Regions from separate parts of the Alteromonas naphthalenivorans genome, predicted to be linked through region 2. Evidence: predicted binding sites of a transcription regulator. Region 2 holds the regulator's gene; each other region holds the start of a gene.
The links. The regulator sigma-54, encoded in region 2, starts transcription at its own class of promoters, with help from an activator protein. The targets are predictions, from matches to a motif close to GTTGGCACGNNNNTNGNNT.

Region 1 (10,886 bases), 2.3 Mb from region 2:
TTAATTCGCGAAGTATGTTGTAGTATTTGTTTATCTGTGACTATATTAAAAAGCTACTACACAGGGACAAAGGTTAAGCCAAGTAGTATTGGCCCATATACAAGGCTATCTACAAGGAAAGAAAATGAAAAAGATCATTTTTTGTGCGTTCATATTGGGCGTGCTTTTTAACTTACCCGGTTGCGTTACCCAAACAAAGCAAACATCCCAAAAAGCTTCCGATTTATCTAACCCACAAACATTGCCGTCAACGCTTATCCCCAGAGAAGTTTTATTCGGCAATCCAAGCCGCTATCAAGGGCGTGTCAGCCCAGATGGCAACAGCATGAGTTTTAGAGCGCCAGTAGATGGTGTCATGAATATTTGGGTTGGCAAAATTGGTGATTTCGACAGTGCGACCCCCGTTACGCAAGATTCAGGACGCGGTATTCCTCTTCACTTTTGGTCATTAGACAGTCGATATGTATTTTTCACCCAAGATAAAAATGGGGATGAAAATTGGCATTTGTATCGAATAGATTTAGACAGCGGTGACATAAAGGACTTAACTCCTTATGCAGGTGTGCAAGCTAGCCAGATGGATCAGAACGCGGCATTTCCAGGCATAGTTGTTGTTGGTATGAATGACCGCGATGCAAAATGGCACGACGTATATAAGGTAGACGTCGCCACTGGGCAGCGCAGCTTAATTATTCAAAACGACGGTTTTTCTTATTTCGTGCTTGATAATAAGTTAAACGCGCGTGTCGCGGTAAAGACCGCAGAAGATGGGGCAAGCCATGTTTTTATTAAATCCTTTGATGAATGGAATCCTTGGTTTGAAGTTTCCTTCGCAGATTCATCATCTTTCAATATTCTCGGTTTCGATCAACAGAATGAAGGAATATACATGATAGATACGCGGGAGCGAAATACTGCGGCTCTCGTATATCTACCATTAGGAGACACAACGCCTACTTCCATTGCTAGTAGTGATAAAGTAGATGTAACAAATGTACTGTTTCATCCCCGCACCCATAAGCCACTAGCTTACGCACTAAACTATATTAGGCCTGTATGGCACGCCATAGATGATGCTCTCATTGACCCCATTAAACAGCTGAACAGCCAATTAAGTGGCGGCTCACAAGTTTTAGCGCAAACAATTGATAATTCTCTTTGGACTGTATTTACTGACCAAAGTAATCAATCACCTATTTATAAAGTATTTGATACTACAACCGGTGAACTATCGAACTTATTTATTACTCAGCCAGAAATTAATGACCTATCTCTTTCTGTTATGCATGGTGTGGTTATTCCATCACGAGATAATCTAGATTTAGTGAGTTATTTGTCTATACCCTTGGAGGCAGATCCTAACCAAGACGGCAAAGCAGAGCACGCTTCCCCATTGGTTTTATTGGTACATGGCGGCCCTTGGGGGAGGGACGAATTTGGCTTTAACCCTTTAGCGCAATGGCTAACAAATCGAGGGTACAGCGTGTTACAAGTTAACTTTCGCGCTTCAACAGGTTTTGGTAAAGCGTTTGTAAACGCAGGAGATAAAGAGTGGGCGGGTGCCATGCACAACGACCTAATTGATGCGAAAGAATGGGCGATAGAGCAAGGTATTACATCGAATGACCAAGTCGCCATTATGGGAGGAAGTTACGGCGGCTATGCTACGCTAACCGGGCTCACTGTTACCCCAGAAGCATTCCAATGTGGCGTTGATATTGTTGGGCCATCAAACTTAATCACCTTGCTCGACTCTATTCCTCCTTACTGGGAAAGCTTTCGTCAGGTGTTTTATCATGCGATAGGCGACCCAAATACTGAAGAAGGGTTAGCTCTGCTTAAAGCGCGTTCGCCTATCACTCATGTGGACCAGATAGAAAAGCCTTTACTCATTGGACAAGGAGCGAATGATCCTAGAGTAAAACAAGCGGAGTCTGACCAAATCGTGGAAGCGATGAAAAAGCGCAATATTCCTGTAACGTATGTGCTTTACCCCGATGAAGGACATGGTTTTAGCAAGCCTGAAAATAACCTTTCATTTTTTGCCGTTGCTGAAGCTTTTCTAGGCACGTGTTTAGGGGGGCGAATAGAACCGATAGGTGATGATTTCAGTGGCTCTAGCATAAAGGTTGTTCATGGAGCTGAATTCATTCCTGGTTTGGCCGAGCATTTAGGCACTAAATAAAGCGCCAAATCAAAGGGGCAGAGTATATTTTTTTCAGAAAAGTACTCTGCCCCCATTTCTTTTAGCTAACAGTCACCACTGCTTTTTGTTTGGCTTCTTTAGAATAACGAAGCGCATCGTTGAGGTTTTCAAAAGCAAACACTTGGGGTATTTCTGCCAAACCTTCGCTTGCATAATACCTATCTAATACCTCTCTAATCCCACTCTGGGGCAAAGTCTGGTGTGGCCTGACGATCGCCGCAGTCTAGTGCGTCAATTTTTGCAATGTCTTCTGCATCAAGCGTCAGCTCAAGTGCTTTGATATTGGTTTCCAAGTTCTTACGCTTGGTGGATGATGGAATAGTCACAAGGCCGTTGGCAAGCTCCCAGGCCACAACCACTTCGGCTGCGCTCACCCCATGCTTCTCTGCAATGGCAACAATGGTGTCGTCTTTTAACACTTTGCCTACGGCAAATGGCATGTAGCCGGTAACAACAATGCCATGTTTTTCACACGCAGCTCGCACCTTAGTGTTGGTCAGATAAGGATGAACTTCAACTTGGTTAGTGGCAATAACACCTTCACCTAAAATACCTACGGCTTGTTCAACTTGAGCCACCGTAAAGTTAGAAATGCCGATTTCTTTGGTAAGGCCTAACGCTTTCACTTTTAGTAACTCACCTAAGTATTCTTCCATGCTTTCACCGTTTTCTGGTGACGGCCAGTGAATAAGCAGTAGGTCTACGTAATCTAGCTGAAGTTTTGACAAGCTTTCTTTTACACTGTCAACAAAGCTGGCTTTGTTTAGCTTATCGTTCCATACTTTGGTGGTAACGTATAAATCTTCACGTGCTACGGCACTGTCTTTAATAGCCCGGCCCACGGCTTCTTCATTGCCATAAATTTGTGCGGTATCAATGTGGCGGAAACCTACTTCTAGGGCCATCGTCACGCTGTTATATGCTTCTTCGTCTTTTAAACGAAATGTGCCTACACCCAGTGAAGGAATTTTAGACTGTGACTGATTTACGTTAGGCATGATGCCTCCTTGTTAATTTCCGTTACTGATGAAAATGCGGTAGCACGTGCTCAGCAATTCGCTGCATTGCGTCTTCAACCTGCAGCGTATTTCGCCTGAAGTGAAGGCCAATATGGTTAACGCCCGCGCTTTTCATTGCCTTAAGCTCTTTGATAAGCCCGTTTACGCCAGTTTCAACCCCGAATCGGTGGCGTTTTATCGGCGCTTCGTCGTCTTCAACCAAATTAAGGTGAATAAAGCTAACGTAAGGTTTATTTCCCGCAACTTCCCGCCATAAAGCTACGCGTTTAATGTGATCGCTTATCTAAGTAACCGCTGTACCTTGTTACCACTAACGCAGACACAGAAATAGCAGCGCCTATCCATGCGGTGTCAGACAGCTCCATGCCGTCTACAATGGCACCGCCAACAATTGAACCTAACGCAATACCAATGTTGAACGCTGCAATGTTTAGCCCTGAAGCTACATCTACTGCATTTGGTGTGAATTTTTCAGCAAGCTGCACAACATATACTTGCAGGCCTGGTACGTTTCCAAATGCAAACGCCCCCCACACTAGAATAGTAATTACTGCAGCAATTTTGTGACCCATGGTGAAGGTGAGGGCGAACAAAATAATGGCTAGAGCGCTGAAGATAATAGTGAGCGCGCGAATAGGGCCTTTTTTATCAGCTAATTTACCGCCATAAATATTTCCAACAGCAACTGAGGCACCGTAAACCAGCATGATCAAGCTAATCGCAGAAGGCGCAAACCCTGATTCTTGTTGCAAAATAGGCGCAAGGTAAGTGAACGCGGTAAAGGTGCCGCCGTAACCTAAAATGGTCATTAGGTATACCAAAACTAAACGGGGCTGAACCAATACTTTCATCTGCTCGCTTAACGTAGCAGGCTTACTTTGTTTTAAGTTATTTGGCACAAGTAACGCGCTGCCAATAAGCGCAATAGTGCCTAAAGCAGATACCACTAAGAATGTGGCTCTCCATCCATAGCTTTGTCCAATCCATGTGCCAAGCGGTACACCTGTTACCAAGGCAACGGTAAGGCCAGTAAACATAATGGCAATGGCGCTGGCTTCTTTTTCTTTAGCAACCAAGCTGGTGGCGATAGTAGAGCCAATTGAAAAGAACACACCATGGGCAAGGCCAGTTAAGATACGCGCCAGTATTAGGCTTTCGTAACTAGGTGCTTGCCAGGCAAGAATATTACCGGCAACAAACAAAGCCATAAGGCTTAACAGTACGTGTTTTCTGTTCCATTTACCGGTTAACGCAGTTAATACGGGCGCGCCAATGGCTACGCCCACAGCGTAAAGGCTAACGAGTAATCCCGCGCTGGGTAGGGTTACGCCAAGATCTGACGCTATCGTGGGCACTAACCCCACAATCACAAATTCGGTAGTACCAATAGCAAACGCACTTAACGTTAACGCAAATAATGCAATAGGCATTGTTAATCCTCACAAAGATGGCTCAAAAGAGCTGTTATTTAAGTGCACACAGTGTGACGATAAATTTGTTTGTGAAAAACAGCACTAATAACAAAACACTTTTTCGATTTTTGAAAATATAAATGGTGGGGGTAGCAATAATGGGGTCAGTGTACTTTATTGCCTAAAAAGTACTCTGGTCCCATTTCTCGGAACAGATAAAATTGAGTAGATAAAGAAAAACTGCGTGTTGGTAAATATCATCAGCGAAACACGTTATAATGGCTTATAAATGTGAATAGGAATTGATATGAAAGTCTGTGGTGTAGATTTAAAAGGTAACGAAGCAAATGTGTGTCTATTGTCGCTAATAGATGGTTTGTTTCATGTTCCCGACTGCCGTACACGCCGGTTAACATTAGCCGATACCAGTGCTAAAGGGCTCAAAAGCTTTCAAAGTACTTTCGCTAAACTTGTTGCCGACTACAAAATTGATGCTGTGATAATTCGCCAGCGTCAAAGCAAAGGTAAATTTGCTGGAAGCGCTATTGGCTTCAAATTAGAAGCGGCTATTGAATTAATTGAAGGGTTGAATGTAATTGTATATAGCCCAACTGATATTAAAGAATCTTTACGCAGAAACCCAATTTCAGTGCCTTTTGCCGAAACGGGTTTAAAACAGTTTCAAGAACCAGCTTTTACTTCCGCTTATGCATGGTTAATGCAGAACCATTACGCTTCGCAAACAGGCGAATAAATTATGGGGGCAGGGTACTTAATCTTTTAATACTCTTGCCCAACATAACCGTCATGCGGTGGTGAAAGAAACGATCTAGTCCGCCTACAATAGCGCCTTTCTTTTCAGTGTAAATCGCCTTCACCTTCACCTTCACCTATACCACGTTTCGATTGATTACTGATGTACCATTAAGTAAAGGTGTTAAACCAATAGCTTGAGTGAGTTTAGCTGGGCCCGAACATAGTTTTTTGCTAGCAGATTACATTATCACCTTAAAGAGCGCTGACTCATTTTTTGCTTCACGTATGGACAAGATCAAAGCCCGCGGGTTGAATCACCATTGTAAAGAACTACGACATTAGAGTGACAGCGCCGACTAGTGTGCATACTTACAACTGCTACAGAAAACAGTAGATTAACGTGTTTTCTTGCTTTTAACCGTTGTACGTAAAAAAGGCTGACAATTATCCTCGAATATACCTGGTAAAGTGCTAATTCAAAGCGCCAATTATGTTGCCCATTCATTGAAATTATTTTTAACTTAAAAATTAAATTTCATTAACATGGCTGGAAATTCTATTTAATTTCAAATGTATAAACCCCTTTCTGAAAACCTAATTCCACAAATTAACGATGTTGTCTGCACAAATATTCACCGATTTGGCCTGCGTAATGCATAGTCATTCGCGGATTGCGCACATATAAAACAAGCCATTGAATGGACTTAGCAACGGAATGCTACTGTAGTTTGGTCAAATCTCCGCCTGCTCTTTCAATTGCTGCTCCACGCAACTCTGAATAACTAGTTAAAAAAGGAATAACTATGTCTATCTCAAAAAGTACGTCTAAGCTACGCCTAGCAATACTTTCTATGGTATTGCTATTAGGTTTCAGTACAACTGCGAATGCAGCCATTATTACACTTACGCCAAGCTCTTCAGCCTTGAACGTTGGTGATATTGTAACCATCGATTTTGTTATCAGTGATTTAGTAGCTGGCGCTGCACCTAGCCTCTCGGCCTACGTTGTTGATGTATTGTTTAATAATGCTTTGTTTAACTTCGTCAGTGTCTTTAGTTACGGTACAGATTTGGGGGCTTCACTCAATAGCCCTGTAGAGAACATACCCCCTCTCATACTACCTGGTATTGTAGGTGTGTTTGATTCTACATTCGAATCGGCCGCATTTTTAGATACTAACCAACCAGCAAGTTTCACAATGTTTTCTATGATATTTCAAGCATTAAACGTAGGTACTGGGGGGTTCACCATCGACACATTTATGTCTAGTTTCTCGAACTCAGACAGTACGGGATTGATTGACATTACCGCAATAAATACCACTAGCGTCAGCATTACTAACGAGGTGTCTACCGTTTCTGAGCCAGCTACTGGTGTATTGTTTCTCACTTTGGTTGCAGGAATTTTAGCCGCCAATCGCCGTCGTCGTGTGTCTTAGGGGCATACGCGATTCTTTTTCATGAAGGAATATGATCATGAAACATCTCGTAACAAAAGCCGTTGCTGGAGTGATATTGTCCGGCGTTACCCTGGTAGCCTCTGCCGACTCTATTGGCCTTAGCTTTGATGTGATAGCTAAGTCTAGTAGCCAAGTGGAATTCAACTTACTTGCCGAGAATATCGGTACCCAACCCATCTATAACGTCATTATTGAACCTAGCTTTGAAGAAATCTCACAACTTAATTACGGTGACCTATCAGCCGGTTCCCAGGAAGGTAGATATGTCAACCTTCAATGGGCGGCAGACGAACCACCTACACTAAGTTGGAAGATTACTTATGTCGATGCTAACGGCAATACCGTCGTAGAACATCAATAAATAACGTTTACCAGGCACTATTCTCGCAGTCTTCTTTGTCTTAGCCGTTCTAAAAGTGTGAGCAACCCACACACACATTATGGATTCGTGTGTATTGGGGGCTATTGTGCCGACAAAAGAGAAATAAGGATATCACCATGAATGTATTTAAACGGTATGGCCAATCGCTGCTTATCGCGCTTGCTTTGTGCGCGGCAACAGTTGCTAACGCCAAAACCGACCTCGTCTTTATTGTCGATGGCTCCGGCAGTATTAACAGTAGTGACTGGAATATTCAGCGACAAGGTATTGTTGCTGCCATTCAAGACACTCTCGTTGTGCCACGTGACGGAAGTATTTCAATTGCTGTCATCCAGTTTGCTGGCTCAACGCGGATAGAATTTCCCCATCGTTTAATTGACTCTGAAGCAGACGCGCAAGCTGCCATTTCGGCTGTTCAGTCAATGAGCCAATTCAGGGGCTCAACAGGCCCAGGTAACGGAATAAACACCGCAACAAGTCATCTTATCTCTATTGGCGCGCTGGAGGACGATTTCCAAAGTTACTGTCTGTCTACCGACGGTAATCGCAATACAGGGGATACTGTTCAAAACGCAATTAGCACAGCACAAAGTGCTAATTTCATTCTTGATCGTTTTAGTGTGATCGCAATTGAAGATCCACCTTATTTCGATGCGACCGATGCTGCGAACAGTTATGACCCTCACGTATTCGGCGGTGGGGCCGTGTTTGTGGTTACAAGTTTTACCGAATTTGCCGGTTTCGTTGGTTCACTTTGTATGGGTGAACCTTTGAAACTGGTGGGTATGGAAGTTACACAGGTTGTGCAGGACTTGGATAACAAAGTGCAGCTTGTTGAGAAAAAGAAAACCTTAGTCAGAACTTATATCGAACCCAAAGACGGCACTGATCCTGTAAAAGCAACCGCGCGCTTGAAAGGATCGCGTGGCGGGGTTGACCTTCCAGGTTCACCATTAACTGCCAGTAATTCTGGTGGCTCAATTGTGGCTAAACCCGATGCGCTATCTCGTCGTGACACCTTAAGCGACAGCCTAAATTTCCAACTGCCTGACTCTTGGCTTTCTGGTAGTGTAGAGCTTGAGCTTGAAGCGGTTGGTGGCACTCTTGATTGCATGGAAAGTGCAGGCCCAACTGCAAACGATTGTATGTCTACGGTTACCTTTAACCAAGGCTCTGAGCTTGAAGTAAAATTCGTCAAAGTTAAATACGAAAAATCGGGCTCCACAATCCAACCAAGTAATGCTGATTTAAACGAGTTAGAGCAACGTTTACTAGCTACTTTCCCAACATCTAAAATTGATCGTACTACTGGTACGTTAGATATGGGTGCCAGTGGCGATCCGAAGGTCGATGATGTGCTTAGTCGCCTTGAGTCTATGCGTTTCTTAGACTTTTGCTGGGATTTGTTTGGATGTGAACGTCTTTATTACGGAGCAGTGGATCAAACGGGTCGTCTACTAACGTCTAGCGGCGGTGGCACTGGTGGCAAAGCTAACGGTATTCCTGGCTCAGTTTCCGCTGGGGTGATTCAAGATGGAAACAGCTACGGGCGTAACCGTCACGGACACGAGATTGCGCATACAATGGGGCGCCATCATGCCTCGAATGCGGCATTAGTTGGTACGCAAGTGTTCGGTACAGAAACCTATGAAAAAGGAGCTTGTGGCTCATTTGCGGAAGAAAGCGCACCGAATTTCCCGAATATCTTTAACGTATCGGGAACCCTGCGCGCAACTCTCGGCCCGATGAGCTCAGGCGATAATAAGGTAGTTTATGGCTGGGATAGCCAACGTAATTCAGTTGTTGACCCCAATACAACTTTTGCCATGATGAGTTATTGTAGCGGTTTCCGCTGGCCTTCAGATTTTAACTACGAAGGTATCCGCTCGTACATTAACACTAATTTTTCAACGGCAAGCCTTATTGGGCCATCTCCACTTGCAGTTGAAAGCTTTTCAACACAGGCTGCAAGTTACACTCAGTGGAAATTAATCCGCGGTATTATCGATTTGAACAATCACTCTGTTCAGTTCTTGCCAGCGTTGCCATTTGAGCTACCTACGGGGGTGATCCCACCTAACCAAGATGGTACTAGCTATATTCTCGAAGTTAAAAATTCATCGGGTAATATTATAGACTCAGTGCTATTTACACCTGCCATGCTGGAAGGCGATGGTGAGACTGGCGGGGGAGCAGGCCAGCCCGACAATGGTACTGCGCTGATGTTAGTACCAATAATGAGTTCTTCAGATATATCAATGATTACAGTCAGACGCACCGCCAACAATGATATTGTTGGAACGCAAACGGCAAGTGATAATGCGCCTGAAGTTGAAGTGACTTTCCCGAATGGTGGTGAAATATTAAATCCACCTGACGTAGATATCGTTTGGGCTAGCAGTGATGATGATTCTTCTGACGTATTAACACACACCGTGCAGTTCAGTCCAGATTCGGGAACAACATGGGAAACACTGGTAACAGACTTTCCAGGAAATACGCTTAATGTATCTCTTTTTGATCTTGCTCAGACAACACAGGGGCTAGTACGCGTAATTGCTTCTGACGGTTTTCTGTCTGGTAGTGATGAGTCTGATAACATATTCACTACGCCCAATACACCGCCATCTTGCCAGATAACTTCTCCTGTAAATGGCGCGTCGTTTGTAGGAGTGCAGCCTATCAACCTAAGCGTATTTACTCACGATACTGAAGAGGGTACAGTGAGTAATATTCAATGGAGCAGTAACTTAGATGGCAACCTGGGTAACGGAGAAACCATCCAAACTGAATTGGGAACTGGAATAAATGCGTCTGGTATTCGTCGTCTTCGCGAAGGTACACATATCATCACTATGAACTGTACTGATGGCGGTGGCTTGTCTGCACAAGATACAATTTCCATTTCCGTAAGCCTGATCCAGCAACAAATTAAAGGTGATGCGGATAACGATGGTGATGTAGATCGCAATGACATCCTGTTGCTAAGACAAGATCTCGGTAAGCCGACTGATGGCAGTAGTTGTGGTGCGAAATGTGACATGAACGATGACGGTGTTATCAATGCACTTGACTTACGCTTCTGTACTCTCGCTTGTACTCGTCCAGCTTGTGCAGTCAATTAGTAAGGTGCGGCTAAGGTGGTAACGCGTTGGCCGACATGTTAATGAAGTTGAAGGGCGGTTTTCTCATTGGTATCTTTGTCATCTTCTCATGTAGTGAAGAGACAAATATACACCCAGAGCAAGCCGCTCTTTCTGCTCCCCCCTCTATACTTTCAGGCAAAGTTGAGTATGTCAGCGATGTCTCTTCCATGGCTAATCAGTTTTATTCTAACGCGGATATATTGGTTATAAACGAACCAAAAACACTGACTACATTTTGGGGAGATTATGGAAAAAACCAGAACTCGTCGTTCGATATAGCCAAAATACAACAGCTTGAGTCTTCCGTTCAGTTAGCGCAGCAGGGGTGGATAATGACATCTCTCGATTCTCGAGGAGTCTTCAACACGGCTACTCCCGAAGGCCCCTTCGTTGTTTGTTTAGCGAACATTTCAACAAAAACCAAACAGGGCTATTGGATGATTGAAGGATGTACTGATCAAATTCCTCTCCCTCAACGTCAAGAAACACTAATCGTTACCTTTGG
Region 2 (10,886 bases):
TGCATTGTCGCAAATATACTGGGAAGGTAAAAAAGTGCATTACACCTTGTAAAGTCAAACGCAAAATATACGACTAACCACAACCTTGTAAGAGAAAATTCGTTCTTCAAGCACAAAAACTATTTGTCATAAAATAAAAATAATAGGCAGTGCAGTATTGGAACAGTTACTTTCAAATAACCGACAAAAATTACAAGCGGCAATTCCACTTATCAATAATTACAACGATAGGTTTGATGATTTGAACCATTGGTGGGGGAAAATATCGCTGATAGGTAAAATCAACAGCCATAATGTATCTGATAGCATTTTGGAAGAAATGCTTAGCACCAAAGAGAAATTTTCTGAGTTACAAGGTCGGCTCATTCAAAACCTGATGAAAGAGCATTTATTGACGCGTTTGGCTGACGATCATAATAAATCTCAAGTCGCTATCGATATTCTGATTAGAAATTTGTTTGAGCGTACTGCCGATGTAGGCTTTTTGGCTACTGATGATGATATCCGAGCTTTCTTGCTTCACACCGATAGGCAAGTCGAAGACATTGAAAATATTCGCCACCGTTTAGCGGAATACGTAAAAAATATAGCGTATATGATGAGATTGTTCTTCTCGATACCCAGGGGCGGGTTAAGGCTAATTTGGATATTGATAGCTCAATTGAATTTAGCGAAGATCCGCTAATTTCAAAAACCTTGGCGTCTACAGATGACTATACAGAAACTTTTCGTTATTCAGATCTTCAGCCTCACAAGCGCAATTCATTAATTTATTCGTGTGTCATTAAGGAAAGTAACGAAAAAGATGCCAAAGCACTAGGTGTTCTTTGTCTATGCTTCAAATTTGACGATGAAATGCAGTCAATTTTTAGCAACTTACAATCTGAACGTGCCGCCAGTAGTATTATGATTTTGTCTGAAAGCAGAGAAGTCATGGCAACTAGCCATTCACAAAAGTTTAAAGTGGGTGAAAAAATACCTAACAGTGGGTCTCCTGATTTAATCACCATAAAAAATAAAAGCTATATATCTACAACGTCGGAAACTAAGGGATACCAAGGTTTTAAAGGTTTATCTTGGCAGGGTGTAGCTATGACGCCACTCAACGATGCTTTTAAGCATTCAAAAGAAACTGGAAAACCTCAAACAGACTCTTGTCAGTTACTCAATTCTCAACTCTTTTCTGATGATTTAAAGCAAATATTCAAAACGTCGATGTTAATCAATGACGATCTGAGTTTAGTGGTATTGAATGGCATTATTGCAGCAGCGCGTAATAATGCTGTTGAATTCATGCCTGTACTTTCTGAGATCAAATCGACCGGTGAGAGTATCGCGTTAATCTTTTCTGACTCTATCGATAACCTACAATCTACAGTGATAAGCGCACGGCTTGGTGACGTAAGGTTTTGCGCAAGCTTAGCAGTAGATATTATGGACAGAAATCTGTACGAGAGAGCGAACGATTGTCGCTGGTGGGCGCTTACCACTGTGTTTCGACAGTACTTGCAACTTCCCACCGTAGGGCCTGATGCTCAGCAAGAAATTTCAAATATTCTTGGTTACATTAATGACCTATACACGGTTTACACCAATTTATACGTTTATGACAAAAATGGCATTATTGTCGCGGTATCTAACAAAGACCATGCGTCAGTCATTGGAGACAAAGTCGATACACAGAGCGGCGCTATAGATGCGTTGAGTTGTACAGATTCACAAAAATATTCCGTGTCGAAATTTGTTCCTAGCGCGCAGTACGATAATAAGCACACCTACATCTACAACGCATCAATCACCAGTTTAGAACAAAACAACGTATTTGGCGGTATAGGAATTGTGTTTGACAGTGGGCCACAATTCACTGAAATGTTAAACGACTCGCTACCTAAAGATGAAAGTGGGCATACTGTAACCGGGTGTTTTGGCATGTTTTGCCAGCGTGATGGGATGATTATTTCTGCTACCGAAGGTAGCCCTCAGCAGGTGGGGGACGTTATCGAGATAGACGACACACTTTTAGGTTTAAAAAACGGCGAGAAAGACTCTCGAATTACAAATTACCAAGGTAAGAAATACGCAATTGGTATTGCCGCGTCTAAAGGGTATAGAGAGTACAAAACAACCGGTGATTATCAAAACGATGTGGTGGCGTTCATCATGATGCCAAGCTAAATAGCATTAGAACAACGCCTACACGATTGTCGCGGCATTACATTAAAAACAGGGTCGCAGTGCCTAAGAACGCAAATATACCCACCACATCAGTGATGGTGGTCAGAATTACGCTTCCTGCTAGTGCAGGGTCTATTTTCAAACGCTTCATGATGAGCGGCAAAGTAGCGCCTGCCATTGCTGCGGCTATCATGTTAACCAGCATGGCAAAGGCAATAATAATCCCTAACATGTAGTCTTGTTTCCAAAGCGCTATTACCGAAGCAATTAAGATTGCCCAAATAGCACCGTTTAAGAAGCCAATAGATATCTCTTTGCTTATTAACCAGCGGGAGTTGTTGGCATTAACGTGCCCAAGCGCCATACCGCGAATAACAAGGGTAAGGGTTTGGTTTCCGGCAACACCGCCCATGCTTGGTACTATGGTGTTCAATATGGCAAGTACGGCCAATTGGCTTAGCGTTGCTTCAAACAAGTCGCTTACCATGGCTGCCATTAGCGCGGTAACCAGGTTTACAGCCAACCAAACGGAGCGTCGTTTGGTACTTTGAAGCACAGGGGCGAAAGTATCTTCGTCATCATCTAAACCCGCCATACTCATCATGGAGTGCTCAGCGTCCTCACGAATAATATCTACCACGTCATCAATGGTAATTCGGCCGACTAAGCGGTGTTTCTCATCAACCACGGGGGCCGATAGCCAGTTATAGCGCTCGAATAAGCTCGCCACTTCATCATCTGGCATATGCACAGGAATCGCTTCAGACTCTTCATCCATCACATCAGACACTTTGGCTTCAGTCTCAGCGGTGAGTAATCGCGTTACCGGTACAATACCCACCAAATTATCGGTGCGGTTAACCACATAAAAGGTATCGGTATTTTCAGGTAATTCACCTTTGAGGCGAATATAACGAAGGACCACATCAATGGTGACATCAGGGCGAAGTGTAATGGTGTCGGTATTCATAATGAAACCGGCAGTTTCTTCGCCGTAAGACAATGCCTGTTCAGCACGTACCCTGTCTTGTGCATCCATAGAGTCTAGAATGTCCTGTAATACAGGCTCAGGCAGACTACTAAGGGTAACCGCTAAGTCATCGGTATCCATCTCTTCTAACGCGTCTACCACGTTAGCAGGCAGCATTTTGGTGATGATACCGTTACGTACGTCGTCAGAGAGTTCTTCTAAAATATCACCATGGAAATCACCATCGATAAGCTCCCACAACTCGTCACGAGTACGACTGGGGCTAGATTCTAGAATGTGTGCAACATCAGATGGGGGTAATTCAAGCAGAAGCTTACGTACAGAAACAAATTGGCCATTATTCAACGCGCCATTTAGTGCCCTTAGTTGGCTTTGTACGTATTTTGAGACCAGCGCTTCTGCCACTGCTTTCGCCTAAAAAATGGAATTTCAATAATGGTAGGATATCGCACTTGCCATGACGCTGTCATGACAAAAGCGCAGTAGGTACAGACAATTACGAGCCGTATGGTGAAATTATAGACGGCTTTTAGCAGAATTTCTCAGTCGTATTGGAAGCTGCATTATTCGTCTTCGTTGAAACGGCCTTCAATTAACGTTTCAATGGCGTTTAATGCCGCTTCGGCATCATTACCTTCAACCACAACGTTTACCTGTTCACCTTGGTGGCTTTCCAGCATCATTAAGCCCAGCACACTGTTAGCATCGGCTTTCTTATCGCCTTTCACCAACACGATTTTTGCGTCAAATTGATTGGCTAATTGAACCAACTGTGTGGCAGCGCGGGCGTGTAAGCCCAATTTATTGACTATGGTAAGTGTTTTTTCGATTGTCATTACTGATTTAACTCGCGGTGGCGAATTTGTACATCGGGATGCATTTCGCCAAAGGTTTTCGCTAACGATTGAGCAATAAATACTGAGCGGTGCTGACCGCCGGTACAACCAATCGCAATGGTGACATAACTACGGTTATTGCGTTCTAAGTGTGGCAGCCATGTAGTGATTAGGTTCTGAATTTGCCAAATAAATTTGGTTACAACAGGCTGGGAACCTAAAAATACTTCTACGGGGGCATCTAAACCAGTTAAGTGTTTTAAATCGGGTTCCCAATGCGGGTTGGGGAGAAAGCGGGCGTCAAATACATAGTCGGCGTCTTTGGGGATACCGTGCTTAAAGCCAAACGATTCAAACACCAATACTAGGCGAGAGCTTTTCTTGCCTAGAATTCGTTCGCGGATAAGCTCTGCGAGTTGATGAATAGTGAGTTTATCCGTATCAATGTACAAATCGGCGCGCTCAACAATAGGCGCAAGCAAGTCTGATTCGGCTTTTATCGATTCAGATAAAGATTTGTTGAGCTTAGCTAGCGGATGTAATCGGCGGGTTTCGCTGAAACGCTTCACCAGTACATCGTCACTCGCGTCGATGTACACAATGGTCATAGACCACGATGAGGGTAGGTAATCTAAGATCTCTACCAAGTCCGCTGGATTTTTGGGTAGGTTTCTTACATCGATACTTACCGCAACTTGGTCATATTCATCAACCACGGTATGGGTCAGAGTAGGGAGAAGGTTAACCGGAATATTATCTACGCAATAGTAACCTAAATCTTCAAGGGCACGTAGCGCAACTGATTTTCCTGAACCGGATCGACCACTGATAATAATCAGTTTCACCTGCATTTCTCCCTTTTAAAATATGGTGCAGTGCTTTTTTAGCTTAAAGCCGTAATGATGTCATCACTGGTGGAGGCCCGCCTAATGGCTTTCACCGTTTCTTTATCACTTAGCTTACCCGCCACGGTAGCGAGTGTTTGTAAGTGACCTTCTGTTTTCTCTTCTGGCACTAATAGGGCAAAGAATATATCTACGGGCTGATCGTCAAGCGCATCAAAATCGATGGCAGGGTTGCTGGTTACAATAATGGCGATAACGTGTTCTAAGCCCGGTAATCGACCGTGGGGCAGAGCAATACCATTGCCAATACCCGTACTCCCCATTCGTTCACGGGTTAGTAGACTATTTAATACACTAGCCTGATCGATGTCGGGATTATTTTTAGCAGCAATGTCGCTAATAATCTCTAGAATACGTTTTTTACTGTTACATTGAACCGCACACTCGGTGCGGTCCAAACTTACTATGGCTTGAATTTCCATACTAATATTTAGTGCTTTTTCAGCTTTTCCTTATGCTTGATAACTTGCCTGTCGAGTTTGTCGATCATGCTGTCTATCGCCGCATACATGTCTGTATTATGAGATGAAGCAAACACTTCTGCGCCGCTAAGGTGCATGGTGGCTTCGGCTTTTTGATTGAGTTTTTCGACGTTCAGGATGACATGCACATTAGATATGTGATCAAAGTGACGCTCTAGTTTGCTGAACTTAGTATCGACATAGCTACGCAAAGAATCAGTAATTTCGACATGATGACCGGTAAGGTTGATTTGCATATTTCGTCTTCCTTAAATTATCAAGGCCTTTAAATAAGGCTTTTGCGTTGGTTTGACGGCGGAATCGATAACGATTCCCGGTATTTTGCTATTGTTCGCCGGGCTACTTTAATGCCTTGTTCGGCCAACAATTGAGCAATCTTGCTATCGCTTAATGGCTTGCTGGGCGTTTCCGCTGCCACAAGCTTTTTAATTAGTGCGCGAATAGCGGTAGATGAACACTCACCACCAGATTCCGTTGCTACATGGCTAGAGAAGAAATATTTCAACTCGAAAATGCCACGAGGGGTATGCATATACTTTTGCGTGGTGACTCGTGAAATGGTGGATTCATGCATATCTACCATTTCTGCGACATCATTTAGCACCATTGGTTTCATCATTTCTGGGCCGTGCTCGAAAAAGCCCATTTGTTGCTGCACAATACAGTTTGCTACTTTCATCAAGGTGTCGTTTCTTGACTCAAGGCTTTTTATAAACCACTTGGCTTCTTGCATATGCGAGCGAATAAATTGCGAATCGCTGCTGTTTTTAGAGCGTCGGCTCATGGCAGCGTATTGTTGATTTACGCTTAATTTTGGCAAGCTGTCGGGATTAAGTTCTACTACCCAACGGCCATTCTTTTTGTTTACCGAAACATCAGGAATAACGTATTCGGGTTCTTTAGTAATTAATGCACTGCCAGGACGAGGATTCAACGTTTGCAATAAGCGCATGGCTTCGCGAAGTTGATCTTCTTTCAAACGGCTCTTGCGCATTAACGTACGGTAATCTTTGCTGCTCAGCAGGTCTGAGTACTCATTAATAAGCTGTCTGGCTTCGGTCAGCCATGGCGTATCGTCCGAGAACTGGCGAAGCTGCACGAGCAAACATTCTTGCGGTGTACGTGAACCTGAACCAATAGGGTCGAACATTTGAATACGTTTTAGTACACATTCAACTTCGTCCATTTCTACCAACTCTTCAACATCGTCAGAGTTTACCGATTCTAAAATCTGTTCAATGGGTACGTTAAGGTAACCAGATTCATCGATGGAGTCGATAATGGCGGTAGCAATGGCGCGGTCTGTATCTGAAAACGGGGTTAAACGCATCTGCCAAAGCAAATGGTCTTGAATATTGTCGGTGGTTTCACCCTGAAACAGTTGGTCGTCATCATTATTAGATGGGCCAGGAGCGGGGGCAGAAGAGGCCGAGTAATACTCATCCCATGTGCTGTCGATTGGCAACTCGTCGGGAAGGTCGTTCTTTTCAAGCGCGTCACCAGCTTCCAACGAATCGCTAGATGCAGTGGGAGCCGCTTCCACAGAAGGGTCGTCTCCATCCATGTTGTTTTTCTCAACCGGGTGGTCATCACCGCCTTCTTCAACTTCTAAAAGAGGGTTTGAGTCAAGTGCTTCCTGAATCTCTTGCTGCAGGTCGAGCGTAGACAACTGCAGCAGCTTGATTGCCTGCTGCAACTGCGGTGTCATGGTAAGTTGTTGACTGAACTTTAGCTGTAAAGATGGTTTCATCTACGTCTTATTTTTAAACTCTTGTTGTGAATATACCCGTGCTTAAAACTGAAAATGACAATTCGGTTACAGTAACTATAGCCTGAATTGTTCTCCTAGGTATACATCCCTTACTTTCTGATTACTTAAAACTTGTTCTGCCGTCCCTTGCGCGATGAGTTCGCCTTGGCTCACAATATACGCTTTCTCACACACATCCAGTGTTTCTCTTACGTTGTGATCGGTGATGAGGATTCCAATTCCTCTGTCACGAAGATGTTGAATGATCTTCTTTATATCATTAACCGATATAGGATCAACACCAGCAAATGGCTCATCAAGCAAAATAAATTGCGGATCGGCTGCTAATGCTCGTGCGATTTCTACTCGGCGGCGTTCACCACCGGATAAACTCATACCCGTACTATTACGTATATGGTTGATATTAAATTCATCAAGTAGCGCATCGGCTTCTTGTTCTTGTTCTGATGAACTTAACCCTTTACGGGTTTGCAAGATAGCCATGATGTTCTCAAACACCGTCAATTTTCTAAAAATAGAGGCTTCTTGCGGCAAATACCCAATACCGCGGCGAGCACGTTCGTGCATGGGCTCGTGAGTTAATTCGCTGTCATCAATACTGATTTTGCCCTTATCTAGGGGAACTAAGCCAACAATCATGTAGAAGGTAGTCGTTTTACCGGCACCATTAGGGCCGAGTAGTCCAACGATTTGCCCCGTCGATACTGATAAGCTTACATCGCGAACCACTTGACGTGCTTTATAAGCCTTTGCAAGGCTCTGTGCGCTCAACGTTGCCATGATTAGTTGTCGTCCGCCTTATCGTCTTCGTTATTCGATGACGCTTTACGTATTGCCTCAGGGGTAAATACGGTAGTGACTCTGCCACCTTCGCCGTCTTCGCCGCCTGTTGCAAGTAATTGTTCAGTGACCATGTCGAAGGTAATCTTATCACCTTGTACTTTACTGGTGTCTTGCTGTAGCTCAGCATTTCCTTGTAAAGAAATAGTTCGATTTACTACTTCATAGCGAATTTCGTTGGCCTTCGCTGTGACAGGAGCACCGTCTTCAAGTTTTTGCGAATAGCTGGCTGGTTTGCCGCGAGCCACGAATATCTCTCGTCCATCACCTTCGCTGGCAATCACTTCAACTTCATCGGCATTTATCACCAAAGAACCTTGAGTAATCCGTACATCATCTTTAAACAATGAGGTTTTGTTTTTACCGTCAACAAATTGCGATTTCGAGTCAACTTTAATCGGTTTATTAAAGTCGCTTTCAGCCGCTATAGCCGCAGTAGCAAATAGGCTAACAGCGAGGCTAGTCGCTAATGCTTTAGTGGCTAGGCGAATAAATGGTTTGTACATGGTCTATTAACTCGTATTCCTGGGTACGCAAATTAGCGTTAAACCCATTGCTGTTAATCACATATTGTAAGCCACGTATTTCCACGGGCTGATCAGATGTCATTTGCTTAGTGTACAGGTTTATCTCTATAAACGCTGTGCGTATTGTTCTTACAAAGTCATCGACACTTTGGTTTTCAATAACGACATTATTTTCTAGCTGTATCAATTCGTTATTATACAAAGTGCCTTCTGTCGCGGTAACTTCCCACGGTGACTGTGCATCGTCGGTATACAATGTATATCTGGGCTTTTGGAATAAAACAAAGCCCAATTGGTCGTAATGTTCCATCGACGCTGCAAATACTTTGTGATTTAGCTGTCCTTCTTGATTGTATAAGGTGGTCGTTAGGTTTTTGGCTTTATATGCAGGCTTTAATGCGTCCGGCCCTTGATCAGATTGCTGAGCAGGGTCTTCGTCCATCCAAATAGGGATATACAGGGCGGATGCCAATATAAATAACACCGAAATACTTAAGCCTAATCGATCAAAACCTAATACCTTCATACGCTAGCACCTTGAATTCCGTGTAGCTTGTCGTTTGCTTGAAGCAAGGTGTCACATATTTCGCGAACGGCCCCGAAGCCGCCGGGCAACGTGGTGATCCAATTCGCTTGCTGTGCAACCGCAGGGTGGGCGTCTTTTACCGCAATTTTTACATTAGCGTGAGGATACATGCCCGTATCAGGCATATCGTCACCTACTACCGCCACATGCTCGGGCTTAAGTGATAAGCGAGCCATCAGTTCAGCAAGGGCGTCAGATTTATTTTCTTCACCCTGCACAATGTGTGCGACATTCAGTGCTTTCATTCTATTTTCGACAATGGCAGAACGCCTGCCCGTAATAACCGCCACTGCCACACCTGAATTCACAAGCGCTTTAACACCATAGCCATCACGGGTATGAAATGCTTTTAACTCTTCGCCAGCATTACCAAGGTAAATACGGCCATCTGAAAACACACCGTCTACATCACAAACTAATAATCGAACTTGTTTTAACGAGGAATACAACGCCGTTGGCATAGCGGTATAAAGTGTATTTACGGCTGTTTGGGTGTCGTTCATTATAAAACTCCCGCTTTAAGTAGCATGTGCATATTGAATGCGCCCACAGGCTTGCGGGCATCATCCGTTACCATAAGCGCACTTATCTTATGAGTTTCCATTACATTTAGCGCTTCTACGGCGAGTTGTTCAGGCATGGTTGTTTTACCGCCTTTGGTCATCACCTGCGTAACCGTGGCGGTATGCAAGTCTATGCGGGCATCTAAAATACGACGTAAATCACCATCGGTGAAAATTCCGACTAAAACACCATCGCTATCGATAACCCCGGTCATACCCAGCCCCTTTTTGGATATCTCCAATAGTGCTTCGGCAACCAAGGCGTTTTCGTCTACCAAGGGTAATTCGCTACCAGTTAGCATGATGTCACTCACTTTCAGCAGTAATTTTCTGCCTAAGCTGCCACCCGGGTGAGAAAGCGCAAAGTCGTCAGAGGTAAAACCTTTACGATCAAGTAGGGCCACGGCAAGGGCGTCACCCATTACCAAGGTAGCGGTGGTACTAGAGGTAGGTGCTAAGCCTAAAGAACACGCTTCTTTTTCTACACTGATATTCAACACCACGTCTGCGTGCTGTCCTAATGAACTGGTTACGCTGTTGGTCATTGCTATAACAGGCACATTTAACCGCTTCACAATGGGCAGTAAATTGACTAGCTCTGCGGTTTCACCAGAATTAGAAATAGCGAGTAGCACATCACCTTTACTCAGCATGCCTAAGTCGCCATGGTTGGCTTCACCTGGGTGCATGAAAAACGAAGGTGTTCCGGTACTGGCAAGCGTTGCTGCTATCTTATGCCCGATATGCCCAGATTTACCCATTCCACACACGACAACTTTGCCCACACAGTTTTGTAATAAATTACATGCGGTAACAAAATCATCGTTCATACGCGATGAAAGCGCTGAAATTGCCTGCGCTTCAATCTCTATAACGCGCTTGGCTGAAGTGATGAAGCTATTTTCTTGTGACATTACGCAAAAAGCCAAAATTGATAACCAATAAAGCAAGCAATCAATAAGCCGCCATTTCTTCGGCTTATTCGTCGATTACCCATTAAGGTGAAACTAAACAAAAATAGCAATAGGGTTAACCCGAGTACAACGAACATATCGCGGTTATACACATCGGGGTCTAATGTGCCAGGCGCTATTAGGCCAGGCATGCCTAATACAGCAAGCAAGTTAAAAATATTAGAACCAATAATATTGCCTAACGCTAAATCATCTTCCCCTTTAAGCACGCCAGCAATGCTGGCAGCCAGTTCGGG
Region 3 (10,886 bases), 2.0 Mb from region 2:
GCTGGATGTGAATTAGTTAATCTTCTTAGGAAAAGTCATGAAATTGTTAAAGCTTGTATTCGTTGCCACTCTTCTCACTGGAAGTTTAAACACATTTGCTCAACAGGGTCGTCCGAATGGTCCGCCACCTGAAGCTATTGAAGCGTGTGAAAATAAATCTGAGGGAGATACGGTCTCTTTCGAAACCCGCCGCGGTGACAGCGTGGAAGGTACCTGTGAAATGGTTGAGGAGCAACTGGTAGCGGTTCCTGAAAATCTTCGCGAACAGCGCTAATTCCCCGCTCTATTATTCCCATACCCATCCAAAAACGTAAACTGGCAGTGTAAAAATACACCGTCAGTTTCTGCTTTGTTATTACAGAACGCTCTAACAAAAAAATACCGAATATGGCATACTCGTCAATTATTAAGCTATGAATTTTTAGTGCGCCCCGTTATTTGTTTTTTTCACAGCGCATTGGCTTAAAATACTTTATTGGAGGCCTAGTATGCAGTACAGTGACGAGCGCCTTAACGAGCTAATAAACGCCCGAAATTCAGAGGTTCCAGACGTATTTAGCATCCAGTGTGATGGTATTGAACTTTATGTTCACGTTAGCCCTTACGTATGGATCCGCCCTTGGGAAGGACGTGACCATACGGCGTTTTCTGTTGGGCTAGCGCCAGGATGCCCGAATGCATGTCGGTTGTTCGGTAAAATTGATGTGCCTTATTTGCATATTTCGCTAGAGATCCTTAAGCAAGCTGCGGCCAAGCGCGTGACTGAAGTAGGAATATCGTTTTTAACGAAACGAGGTGCAGGGGTGAAAAGCTTTGCCATTCACCCAAGAGGCGGTTTGACATCAGTAGATGAAAGCCGTGCTTATCAAGATGCTTACGTAAATGGCTACCGCTTTGTAGTGCATGTTTATCAGCTACGGAGTGGAGGGCTTGGAAAGCGCTTTGCTGAATGGTTCTTTTTCGGTGAGCCAGACCCGTCTGTAATTTTGGCAAAAATACGTCGTCAGCAAGATAACCTTGCAGACTCAATGCATTTTGAAATATGTCAATTGTCTACGGAACTTCCTAAGTCGGCGTAAATCTTAATTAGTATAATAAACTATGGTTCACTTGTGAGCGTAATTACATCTATATAAAGTGAGTAAAAATCAAGTGGAGAGAGTTGTGAACTCTGAATCGGTAGTTGAACTTCGCAACTATGAAAAAAGCCAGTTAAAACAGGTTAGTGTTATTTCGGGTATTTCACCTAATGCCATGCGAAGGGTATTTGGTGGGTGGATATTATTTGCTGCATTAGTAGGAATAATTGTTTCTGTTGCACCGGATTTAGATAGTCAATTTATTGGTTTAACCCTATTTGTTTTAGTGGCCTTCACAGTCGTAATGTTCTGGCAAAGCCGAATCTCTGAAGGTTGGCCAGCCATTATTTGCGATGATGAATATATCGGTGTGGTAAGAGATCCTGTTCTGCGTGAATATGTGTGTGTTAAAAAAAGCATAATTACCGATGCACAACCTTCATTGATTAAACCCAACAAAAAAGCGGTTGAAATGAGTTTGGATACTAGCGCACTTAGCGAAACCGATACCGCTATTTTGAAACAAGCAGTGTGGCCGCGAGAAGACAAACTTATTGGTCTTGCCCACTTTAAGCGTCGTGAAGAAGCATGCGAAAGCGTAATGTGGTGCGTAAATCACAATACGAAAGCAGTTAGGTCAGTTCCAATACGCCGTGTGCCTACCTAGTTGTAAGCCTTTTCAATATTAAGCCGCTTTATAGCGGCTTTTTACTTTCTGCATTCAGGCTTTTGGCTTTAGCTTCAATCGCGTTAGCAGCGGGTAGTGATCTGAGCCAATATCAGGCAATTTCCTAATGTCTTCCAGCATAAAGTGACTCGAATGAAACACATGGTCCAATGGCCATTTAACTAGCGGGTAGTGGGCGTGAAAAGTATTAAAAAAAGCACGTCCGATTCTTGGGTCAAGCATACCGCTTATTTTCTTAAATTTTCTGGTAGTAGGCGACCATGCTACATCGTTCAAGTCCCCAGCTACTATTATAGGCCCGTCCTTTTTAGCTATTTCATGGCCTACCATAGTGAGTTCGACATCTCTGGGCCTAGCCGTTTTGTTCTCTGTGGGGCTGGGTGGCTTCGGATGAAGAAAGTAAAGTGTCACATCTTGTCCGTCCATATCAATGGTAACAAGCATGGAGGGCACGTCATCTTCTACTAAGTAGTTGAGTTTGGCGGTTTTCAATGGGTATTTACTGTAAAGGTGCATACCATACAAATTTTCCAAAGGGCAATGCTGCTGGTGAGGATGAGTTTCGTTTAACGCAGATAGGGCTATTTCCCAGCGCTTGTTAGATTCAAGAGTAACGACGAAGTCTGGATTGGTGTCACGTACATGCTTTTATAACTTGTCGTAATCTTCATTGGGCATAAAGACATTGCTCGATAGGATACTAATGCTCTCACCCGCATCTTGAGAAATTGCTTTAACCACTTCTTTTTTGTAAAAAAAGGTATAAGGCAAGATCCAGATAGTTTGGTAAATAGCGCAGGCTATTAATCCAATATAGAGCATTGCGGAAATAAGCGTGTTAAATCCAGAGAGCTCCGATGGATACATAACGCCTCGGGCAATTATTACTATCACCATTAAACCTAGTAATTGAAGCCGTGGAAATTCCCATACCCTCACTAGCCAATGTTTCGACGGTAGTGATGGCGCTAATGTGACAGCAATAAGAAATATCGCCATGGTATTCAGTAAAATATTCATTGTCGTTCCTGACTAAGTTGTGTTTCGCATTATTGACTTGCCCACAAACTCTTAAAACAAGACAAGCTCAGCTATTGCTTCATTAATTATATGTATATTGGTTAATGAATATTCAATTTTCGTTCCGGTTGGGCAAGCTGTAGGTAAAAAATTCGCATAGGCCGAAAAGTTTGCAGAGATGTTAACAAGTTTAAATAGGGGGGAGTAGACTTAAATTCATATATATCAGTGGCTTGCTGTTTTGGCTCGAGTTTCGCATTGTCTACTGTGAGTTTCAACAAAGGAGAACTGTTATGAAACGTACATTACTTTCTATACTTGTAGCGACCTCGATGACAACCGCAGCTTTTGCTGGTGACATGGAGACAGATAACAAATGGGAAAAAGGCGCTAAGGATGCGTGGATAGACGGCAAAGCCGAAGCAACATTACTATTCAACGGCAACCTTGATTCATTCGATATCAATACAGATGTAAACAACGGAAACGTTGTTCTAACAGGTAAAGTAGATCATTCAGTTGATAAGAAATTAGCAGAAGAGTTAGTTTCTAACATTGACGGTGTTATGTCTGTAGATAACCAACTTTCGGTTATTGAAAAGAAAGACATGGACGAAGTGTCTAGCAATATGTCAGATGACACTGAGTCAGAATACGATGAGCAAACGGGTACACTTACTGATGCCAAAATTGCTACCGTAATTAAAACCCGTCTGCTGATGGATAGCGATATCTCAGGTTTTGATATCGATGTAGATGTTGAAGCTGGTAACGTTACGCTAACAGGTAACGTAGACTCAGATGCCGAGCGTCAGCTAGCAGTTGAAATAGCGAAAAACGCGTCAGATGTGAAAAATGTTGAAGATAATTTGCAGGTTATTACTGAAACAGCAATGAAGAACTAAGCAGTTATTAGTGAAATGAAAGGGGTCAATTGGCCCCTTTTTTAATGTCTGGCTAACGGTAGATTTCTATAATAACACCCTGTATTAAGTCAAGAAGTGTTGTTAGCCACTTTTTTCGATATCCCGTTTTTTCACAGCAACATGTAGTATTTTCCCATCCACTTTGCAACTTTTGTCTTAGAACCTTTGACGAGTTTTCTTTCTAATCCTTGCTGCGTATACTCTTTGCGGTATTTAGGTAGCGTTAAGAAATTTGGAACACAATGTGCAATACAAGTTGTAATTAAGTTTTTAAGTTACAACGTGCAGTAGTCATTTAGAACCAACGCGTTCTTACATGGATAATCGCAAGTTAGTGTAAAAGGAAGTGAATGATGAAAGTATTAAATTGGTTAGTTTCAGGTGTGTTGATTTCACTGCTTATTGTACTTGCAGGCGTGTTAACAAATAACATGGCTTATGTAAGTAAAGCGAACGCTGATGATTCAAACAAAGCCCATCACGCCTCTATCGTAAAAATAGAGCGCATACTTGCTCAGACCGAATTCGATGTATCTCAAAAGCGTGATTTGTTGCGTAAAACACGTATCGAGTTTTACCTTGCAGAAGCAAAGCAGGCGGACTTACGTAATTGGACATTTAAGCGTGATGATTTAATCGGCCGCGCAAAGAATATTTTAGTTCACCATCAAACACAGTTTACGTTTACAACAACAGAGTTTGCGAGCATTTAAGCTCGCCAACTCTGCATCATTTAACCTAGCGTTAGTCAGTGATTTAAAGCCCGCGTTGGGTTTCCAGATAAGTAGCAAAGCTGCCAAGCCAGTGACTTCCCATATAATGCATATCGTTTATCACAGCATCGACTCCCGCAGCTTTATGGGCTTGTGCCGCACTATTTATTGCCGCTACACGTTTATCATCCACAGGTAGTGCAGAAGCGATACCTTCAAGCATCCATGCACGACTTAAATTTAAGCCATCTAGATGCGCAAGTTTACCGTCACTTTTATCCACTACAGTGGCTACGTTTATCCATGAACCATCGCCATCAATAGGAACGCTGGGTAAAAAAGCAGACAGCCATTTTGCATAATTCTCCCTTGAATATACCCTGCGCATCAAGTCAGCTTCTGCAACACACGGTGATAAGAAGTCTTGGCCTGAGGGTTCATAAGCTAGCGGGCAATTCACGTCATTGGCGTATAACCGCGTGATGGTTTTAGTAAGCAAATTTTCAAATGCAACGTCGCCAGCCGTACGGCTCCAATCTAACATAAGCCCGAATGCAAACGCAGTTTGACTATGTTCGCCCACACGAATAGGAAATGACAGCTTAGGGAGCCAATCTGTTACGTTGGCAACGATTTTTTTCTCTAGTGGCAGTAGGGTAGTTAGCCACCGTTTAGCTTCGGGTGAATTCCACTCACGTAATTCACTGGTTAGTTGTAAAAACCAAGCAAGCCCATAGGGACGTTCAAAGCTTGTGCCTGTACCCTCACGGTCAAAGTAAGCGACTTCACCAGCGATATTCTCTTCGGTAAAACTGATGTCGAGGTGTTTTATAATGTCCGGGTAGTGAGGCGTTTCTGGATATTGGCTCGCAATTCGGGTTAATAACCAATGCCCATGTACAGACGAGTGCCAATCAAAGCAGCCGTAAAACGCAGGATATAGCTGTTTAGGCGGTTTAACGTGTTCTGCTCCCGTCATCATGTGTTTAACGATGTTTGGGTACTCTTTATGAACACAGGCTAGTGCAAGTTGGGCGAAGCGGTTTGCTACCGTTAAGTCACTCGATGATGCTTTAGCGTCGGCGTTGTTCGCCATTAGTGATGGTGAAACTAGGATGAGTACTAGTATAAGCTTACGAAGCAGGGTTAATTTCATAAAATAAATGCCAATGGGTTTTAAGAATGAAAGTGCCAAGTTATTTGCTGTAAGGGTAAAATAACTTGGCGGCTATAATGGGGCTATTTTCCAAGGCGCTTATAAAGTCTTTGGCAACGATGCGATATAAGCTTCAACAACGGTTTTTACAAAGATTTGGCAAGCTTCTGCTGTACCAGGGTTATATTCACCGTGATTGGTAATGTTGTTAGATAAGATACGAATACCAAGAAAAGGTACGCCATAAGCATGGGCAATTTGCGCTGCCGATGCTGATTCCATTTCCTCTACGCTGGTCCCTAGATTTTTGTGAAGCCATGCAATGCGATCAATTTCGTTATTCCAAAAATTACCGCTGCCGATGGTGCCTTTCACAACGTTTCCACTTTTGTGTTCCTTGCTTAACGACATCGCGAGCTTAAGTAAGGTTTCGTCACCGGCATAAAAGCGAATCTTTTCAGCATCTGTTGCACTGTCACCTTCGCCGGCACTGCCTTCTGACGCCATTAAATCCATAGGGATCCAATTCAGAGGGCGAGAGCCTTCACCCGCTTCTAGTTTGGGGGTCTTGAAGTTACTCGCATTAACGCTTTTTTCGCCTAATACGATATCACCGACGTTAAGCTTAGGATCGTGTCCGCCCGATGTGCCCTGGTTAATGATGATTCTTGGCTGATAGCGACTTATGCCTATGGCCGTTGCCGCAGCAGTGTTCTCTAAGCCTTTTCCTGTTTTCGCCACCACGATAGGGTGGCCGTTTAACGTCCCTAAATAAAACGTGGCGTTACCGGAATGTTCGACACGTACGTCGGTTAAAAGTGACACGAAGTATTCTGCTTCAATTGGCATGGGCCCTTGAATCATGATTGGCGCTAATGGGGTTTCAGAAGAGGCTACTGTTACGCTTTTCATCGAAGATTCAGCCATGCTGTTAAAGCAAAGTAGCGCAAAAAGCGCGGAAAAAAGTGGAGTGGTTTTTTTCATTGTTATTCCGTTAAAGTAAGAGTGGTCAGTAAAACTGCAAGTAAAAGACGCCCTTCATTTCTACCAGTTCGCAATATGAATTACAATGTGAATAGGCGGTAGGGGCGGGTGAAATAGCATGATGAATACGCATAAAAAAGGCAGCCACTGGCTGCCTTTAAAAAGTGCTAAGTACGAATAACGGTTATTCTACTTCAACAATTTTAAGCGTATTGGTTGCACCAATTTTTTCCATTTCATCACCGTATGTCAAAATGATGTTGTCGCCGCTTTGCACTAAACCTTTGGCTTTAAGTGCTGCCACTACATCATATTTCAATTGACCAGGTTCGCTTTTCGATGAATCGAAATAAACAGGCTTAACACCGCGGAATAAGGCCATAGTGTTTAATGTACCTTCATGGCGAGACATCGCTATGATAGGAAGCGAGGTAGTAATACGCGACATCAACTTAGGCGTGTTACCGCTTTCAGTTAACCCTACAATCGCTTTTACGCTAGGTAGGTGGTTCGCTGCGTATACTGCTGACAACGCAATTGATTCGCTGGTAGATGAGAAAAGCTCATCCATGCGGTGCTTTGAAATTTTAACGCTAGGGTGCGTCTCTGCACCTTCACAAACGCGCGCCATCGCTTGAACAGTTTCAATCGGGAAGCTACCTGCTGCAGTTTCAGCAGAAAGCATAACCGCATCTGTGCCATCAAGTACTGCGTTAGCAACGTCCATAACCTCTGCGCGCGTAGGCATAGGGCTATCAATCATCGATTCCATCATTTGCGTTGCGGTAATAACGATTTTGTTTAGCTGGCGTGAACGGGCAATAAGCTTTTTCTGAACACCCACTAGCTCGGCATCACCAATTTCAACACCTAGGTCACCACGCGCAACCATCACCGCATCTGACGCACTGATAATGTCTGTGATAGCTTCATCAGTGGCTACGGTTTCAGCACGCTCTACTTTGGCGCAGATTTTCGCATAACAGCCTGCTTCTTCAGCCAGCTTTCTTGCGTAATTAAGATCTTCACCGCTACGAGGGAATGAAACCGCAAGATAATCAACGCCAATTTCAGCAGCCGTGATAATGTCTTTCTTATCTTTTTCAGTAAGGGCTTCAGCAGATAAGCCACCACCTTGACGGTTAATGCCTTTATTGTTTGATAATTTACCGCCAACAGTCACTTCTGTTAGGACTTTACGGCCTTCTACGCCGGTGACTTTAAGTTGAATACGACCATCATCGAGTAGCAAAATGTCGCCAGCACTTACATCATCAGGTAGTGCTTTATAGTCGATACCAACTTGCTTGGCATCACCAGCGTCACGGTCTAGTTCAGCATCAAGTGTAAAGCTATCGCCAATAGACAACTGAACCGCGCCTTCAGCAAAACGAGCGACACGAATCTTTGGCCCTTGCAAATCGCCTAAAATGGCAACGTACTTACCTAAGTTTTTAGCCGCTTCTCTTACGCGTTTCGCACGCTCGATATGATCTTCTGCCTGGCCGTGTGAAAAATTCATACGAACCGTGTTCGCACCGGCGGCAATTAGTTCTTGAATTTTTTCGAGTGAATCAGTGGCAGGGCCAAGCGTTGCAAGAATTTTCGTTCTTCTGGTCATTAGGAGTCCGTCGCAATTTTTAAGTGATGTAGCACAAGTAGATATATGGCTAGCCTGCGTATTTTGTACAAAGGTTAACCTGTAATCGCTTTACGTAATTTTATTACAGAATAGTAGATGAATCTGACATAAATGTGAATGAAAGATGAAGAAATGGGAACTGAGCCGACCAGTTGCGTCATTCATCTCAATAAAGAGTGTTAATGCCATCCACTGCCTTTTCTGTATTTTAAATAATCAATAGTTAAGCTTGTTTCCACTTAACTAGGGTAGCAGGTATGGCGAAAAAATGTGGTTAATTACCGAAGAGAGTAGGGAGCGGGGCATTTACCGAAGTATTACAAGTATAGCGAACCCGAGTTAGGCACCAATGCACGTATTGGTAGGCTAACTCGAATGCGTGAAGCAGCAGTACTTATTCGTTGCGCTTTTCGTAGCGAGAACCGCGCAAGGTATCTTTCACCCGCTTTAAATTCTCTCTAAACTTATTACCGCGTCGTAACGTGAACCCTGTAGCAAGCACGTCAATAAGCGTAAGTTGCGCAATACGTGATGCCATTGGCATATACATATCAGTATCTTCCGGTACCTCAAGAGACAATACGTACGTACACTCATGTGACAATGGGCTGTCGGCTGACGTTATACCAACCACTGTTGCATCGTTCATGCGGGCAATCTGTGCAATCTCTACCAAGCTTTTGGTTCGGCCGGTATGTGAGATAAGCACGACAACATCGCCAGTAGAGCAATTCATGCAACTCATGCGCTGCATCAAAATGTCTTCAAAGTAGACCACAGGCACATTGAAACGGAAAAATTTGTTTAGTGCATCGTGTGCCACAGAGGCTGATGCGCCAAGCCCAAAAAACGAAATCTTCTGTGCTTGAGTTAACAAATCTACAACGCGATTAACCACTTGCACGTCTACAGACTGTCGTGCAACTTCAAGAGAAGCCATGGTCGATTCGAAGACTTTGTTGGTATAATCTTCTGGCCCATCGTTTTCATCAACATGACGGTTTACGTACGGCGTTCCATTTGCGAGACTTTGTGCTAGATGAAGTTTAAAGTCTGGAAAGCCTTTCGTATCCAACCGTCGACAAAAGCGGTTAACTGTCGGTTCACTAACATCCGACATTTTGGCCAAGGTTGCTATACTCGAGTGAATAGCTGTTTGCGGATTCGCAAGGATCACATCAGCCACTTTTCGTTCTGATTTGCTGAATGACGCTTTATTTTGTGTAATTTTTTCTAAAATATTCATACAGAAATAGCAATTAGTAAGGGAAAATTGATGTAGGTTACCCGACTCATAGTACCCAATGTGACGGAAGTGACAAGAAAAATGTAATTTTTTGACATTTTTTATCATTTTCGGGGAACAAAAGGGGTCAAGTCAGGGTACTAACCCGTTAATATATAGAAATGAGATTCAATAGTTTCCAAAAGTTGTAATTTTACTACATTTGGTGTTAACTATATGCAAATAACACGTGGATGGCGTTAGAAGGTACGTCTACCTCACGTTAGTTTCACACATACATTAAAAAGGTCGACGAAAATGGTATTGGAAAATTCCTACGAGCCCTGTGATTTCGTGCTATTTGGCACATTGGGTGATCTTTCACGACGCAAATTACTGCCGTCATTATATCAGCTTGAAAAAGCAGAGCTTATCCACCCAGACACAACGATTGTTGGCGTAGCTCGCCACGAAATGGAATTAGAAGACTATATCGCAGAAGTGCGCGCAAACTTGGTGAAGTTTGGCGACAAGGAGCTTTGCGAAGATACATGGGAGCGCTTGAAAGCTCGTCTTCATTATGCCTGTGTTGATATGAAAGATATCGGCAGTTACTGTGTTTTAGAAGACCATGTTGACCCTGCTCGTACTATGGTGTGTTATCTAGCCACACCGCCTTCTATATATGGCGACATTTGTCGTGGTTTGCACGGTTGCAAAATCATCGATTCAAGTGTGCGAGTGGTTCTTGAAAAGCCTATCGGTCACGACCTTGAGTCTTCAAAAGTAATTAATGAGCAAGTTGCTGAATACTTTGATGAGAAACAAATTTATCGTATCGACCATTACTTAGGTAAAGAAACGGTACTCAACCTTGTTGCGCTTCGTTTTGCCAACTCTATCTTCGCAACTAACTGGGATCACAACTGTATTGACCACGTTCAAATCTCAGTTGCAGAATCGGTAGGTATTGAAGGGCGTTGGGGCTATTTCGACGACGCTGGTCAAATGCGCGACATGGTACAAAACCACTTACTTCAAATTTTAAGCTTAGTGGCCATGGAGCCGCCTACCACGCTTGATGCAGATAGCATTCGTGATGAAAAGCTTAAAGTACTTAAAGCATTACGTCCGATCAACTCAAGCAATATAAGCGATAGTACGGTTCGTGGGCAGTACACAGCAGGCTTTGTAAAAGGTGAAGAAGTACCAGGATACTTGGAAGAAGAGGGTGCGAACACTCAAAGTAAAACTGAAACCTTCATTGCTATTAAAGCTGAAATCGACAACTGGCGCTGGGCGGGGGTTCCATTCTACCTTCGTACCGGTAAACGTATGCCGTCGAAAGTGAGTGAAGTGGTTATTTATTTCAAGCGTCAGCCACACAACTTGTTTGGCGATAGCTTTAAGAACTTGCCACCTAACAAATTAGTAATTCGACTTCAGCCTGATG

Region 1: the regulator sigma-54 is predicted to act here: its motif matches at 6,033-6,051, upstream of AMBT_RS02545 (PEP-CTERM sorting domain-containing protein).
Region 3: the regulator sigma-54 is predicted to act here: its motif matches at 3,028-3,046, upstream of AMBT_RS05690 (BON domain-containing protein).

What each region holds. Positions count from the first base shown of each region.
Region 1 covers NC_015554.1:592,200-603,085, forward strand. The annotation lists gene AMBT_RS02520 (S9 family peptidase) at 125-2,185, shown strand; gene dkgB (2,5-didehydrogluconate reductase DkgB) at 2,380-3,204, opposite strand; gene AMBT_RS02530 (LLM class oxidoreductase) at 3,227-3,427, opposite strand; gene AMBT_RS02535 (MFS transporter) at 3,492-4,655, opposite strand; gene AMBT_RS02540 (DUF3010 family protein) at 4,945-5,391, shown strand; gene AMBT_RS02545 (PEP-CTERM sorting domain-containing protein) at 6,197-6,832, shown strand; gene AMBT_RS02550 (hypothetical protein) at 6,870-7,214, shown strand; gene AMBT_RS02555 (DUF1194 domain-containing protein) at 7,352-10,360, shown strand; gene AMBT_RS02560 (hypothetical protein) at 10,387-10,886, shown strand, end outside.
Region 2 covers NC_015554.1:3,293,298-3,304,183, reverse strand. The annotation lists gene AMBT_RS22770 (hypothetical protein) at 158-685, shown strand; gene AMBT_RS14420 (cache domain-containing protein) at 643-2,175, shown strand; gene mgtE (magnesium transporter) at 2,213-3,571, opposite strand; gene AMBT_RS14410 (HPr family phosphocarrier protein) at 3,730-4,002, opposite strand; gene rapZ (RNase adapter RapZ) at 4,002-4,847, opposite strand; gene ptsN (PTS IIA-like nitrogen regulatory protein PtsN) at 4,886-5,329, opposite strand; gene hpf (ribosome hibernation promoting factor) at 5,338-5,625, opposite strand; gene AMBT_RS14390 (RNA polymerase factor sigma-54) at 5,655-7,139, opposite strand; gene lptB (LPS export ABC transporter ATP-binding protein) at 7,215-7,940, opposite strand; gene lptA (lipopolysaccharide transport periplasmic protein LptA) at 7,943-8,506, opposite strand; gene lptC (LPS export ABC transporter periplasmic protein LptC) at 8,475-9,053, opposite strand; gene kdsC (3-deoxy-manno-octulosonate-8-phosphatase KdsC) at 9,050-9,616, opposite strand; gene AMBT_RS14365 (KpsF/GutQ family sugar-phosphate isomerase) at 9,616-10,590, opposite strand; gene AMBT_RS14360 (calcium/sodium antiporter) at 10,590-10,886, opposite strand, start outside.
Region 3 covers NC_015554.1:1,324,505-1,335,390, forward strand. The annotation lists gene AMBT_RS05670 (hypothetical protein) at 38-274, shown strand; gene AMBT_RS05675 (hypothetical protein) at 489-1,079, shown strand; gene AMBT_RS05680 (hypothetical protein) at 1,165-1,746, shown strand; gene AMBT_RS22870 (endonuclease/exonuclease/phosphatase family protein) at 1,801-2,352, opposite strand; gene AMBT_RS22875 (endonuclease/exonuclease/phosphatase family protein) at 2,416-2,787, opposite strand; gene AMBT_RS05690 (BON domain-containing protein) at 3,081-3,692, shown strand; gene AMBT_RS05695 (hypothetical protein) at 4,064-4,426, shown strand; gene AMBT_RS05700 (DUF2891 domain-containing protein) at 4,470-5,522, opposite strand; gene AMBT_RS05705 (5'-methylthioadenosine/S-adenosylhomocysteine nucleosidase) at 5,682-6,566, opposite strand; gene pyk (pyruvate kinase) at 6,751-8,187, opposite strand; gene AMBT_RS05715 (MurR/RpiR family transcriptional regulator) at 8,603-9,454, opposite strand; gene zwf (glucose-6-phosphate dehydrogenase) at 9,752-10,886, shown strand, end outside.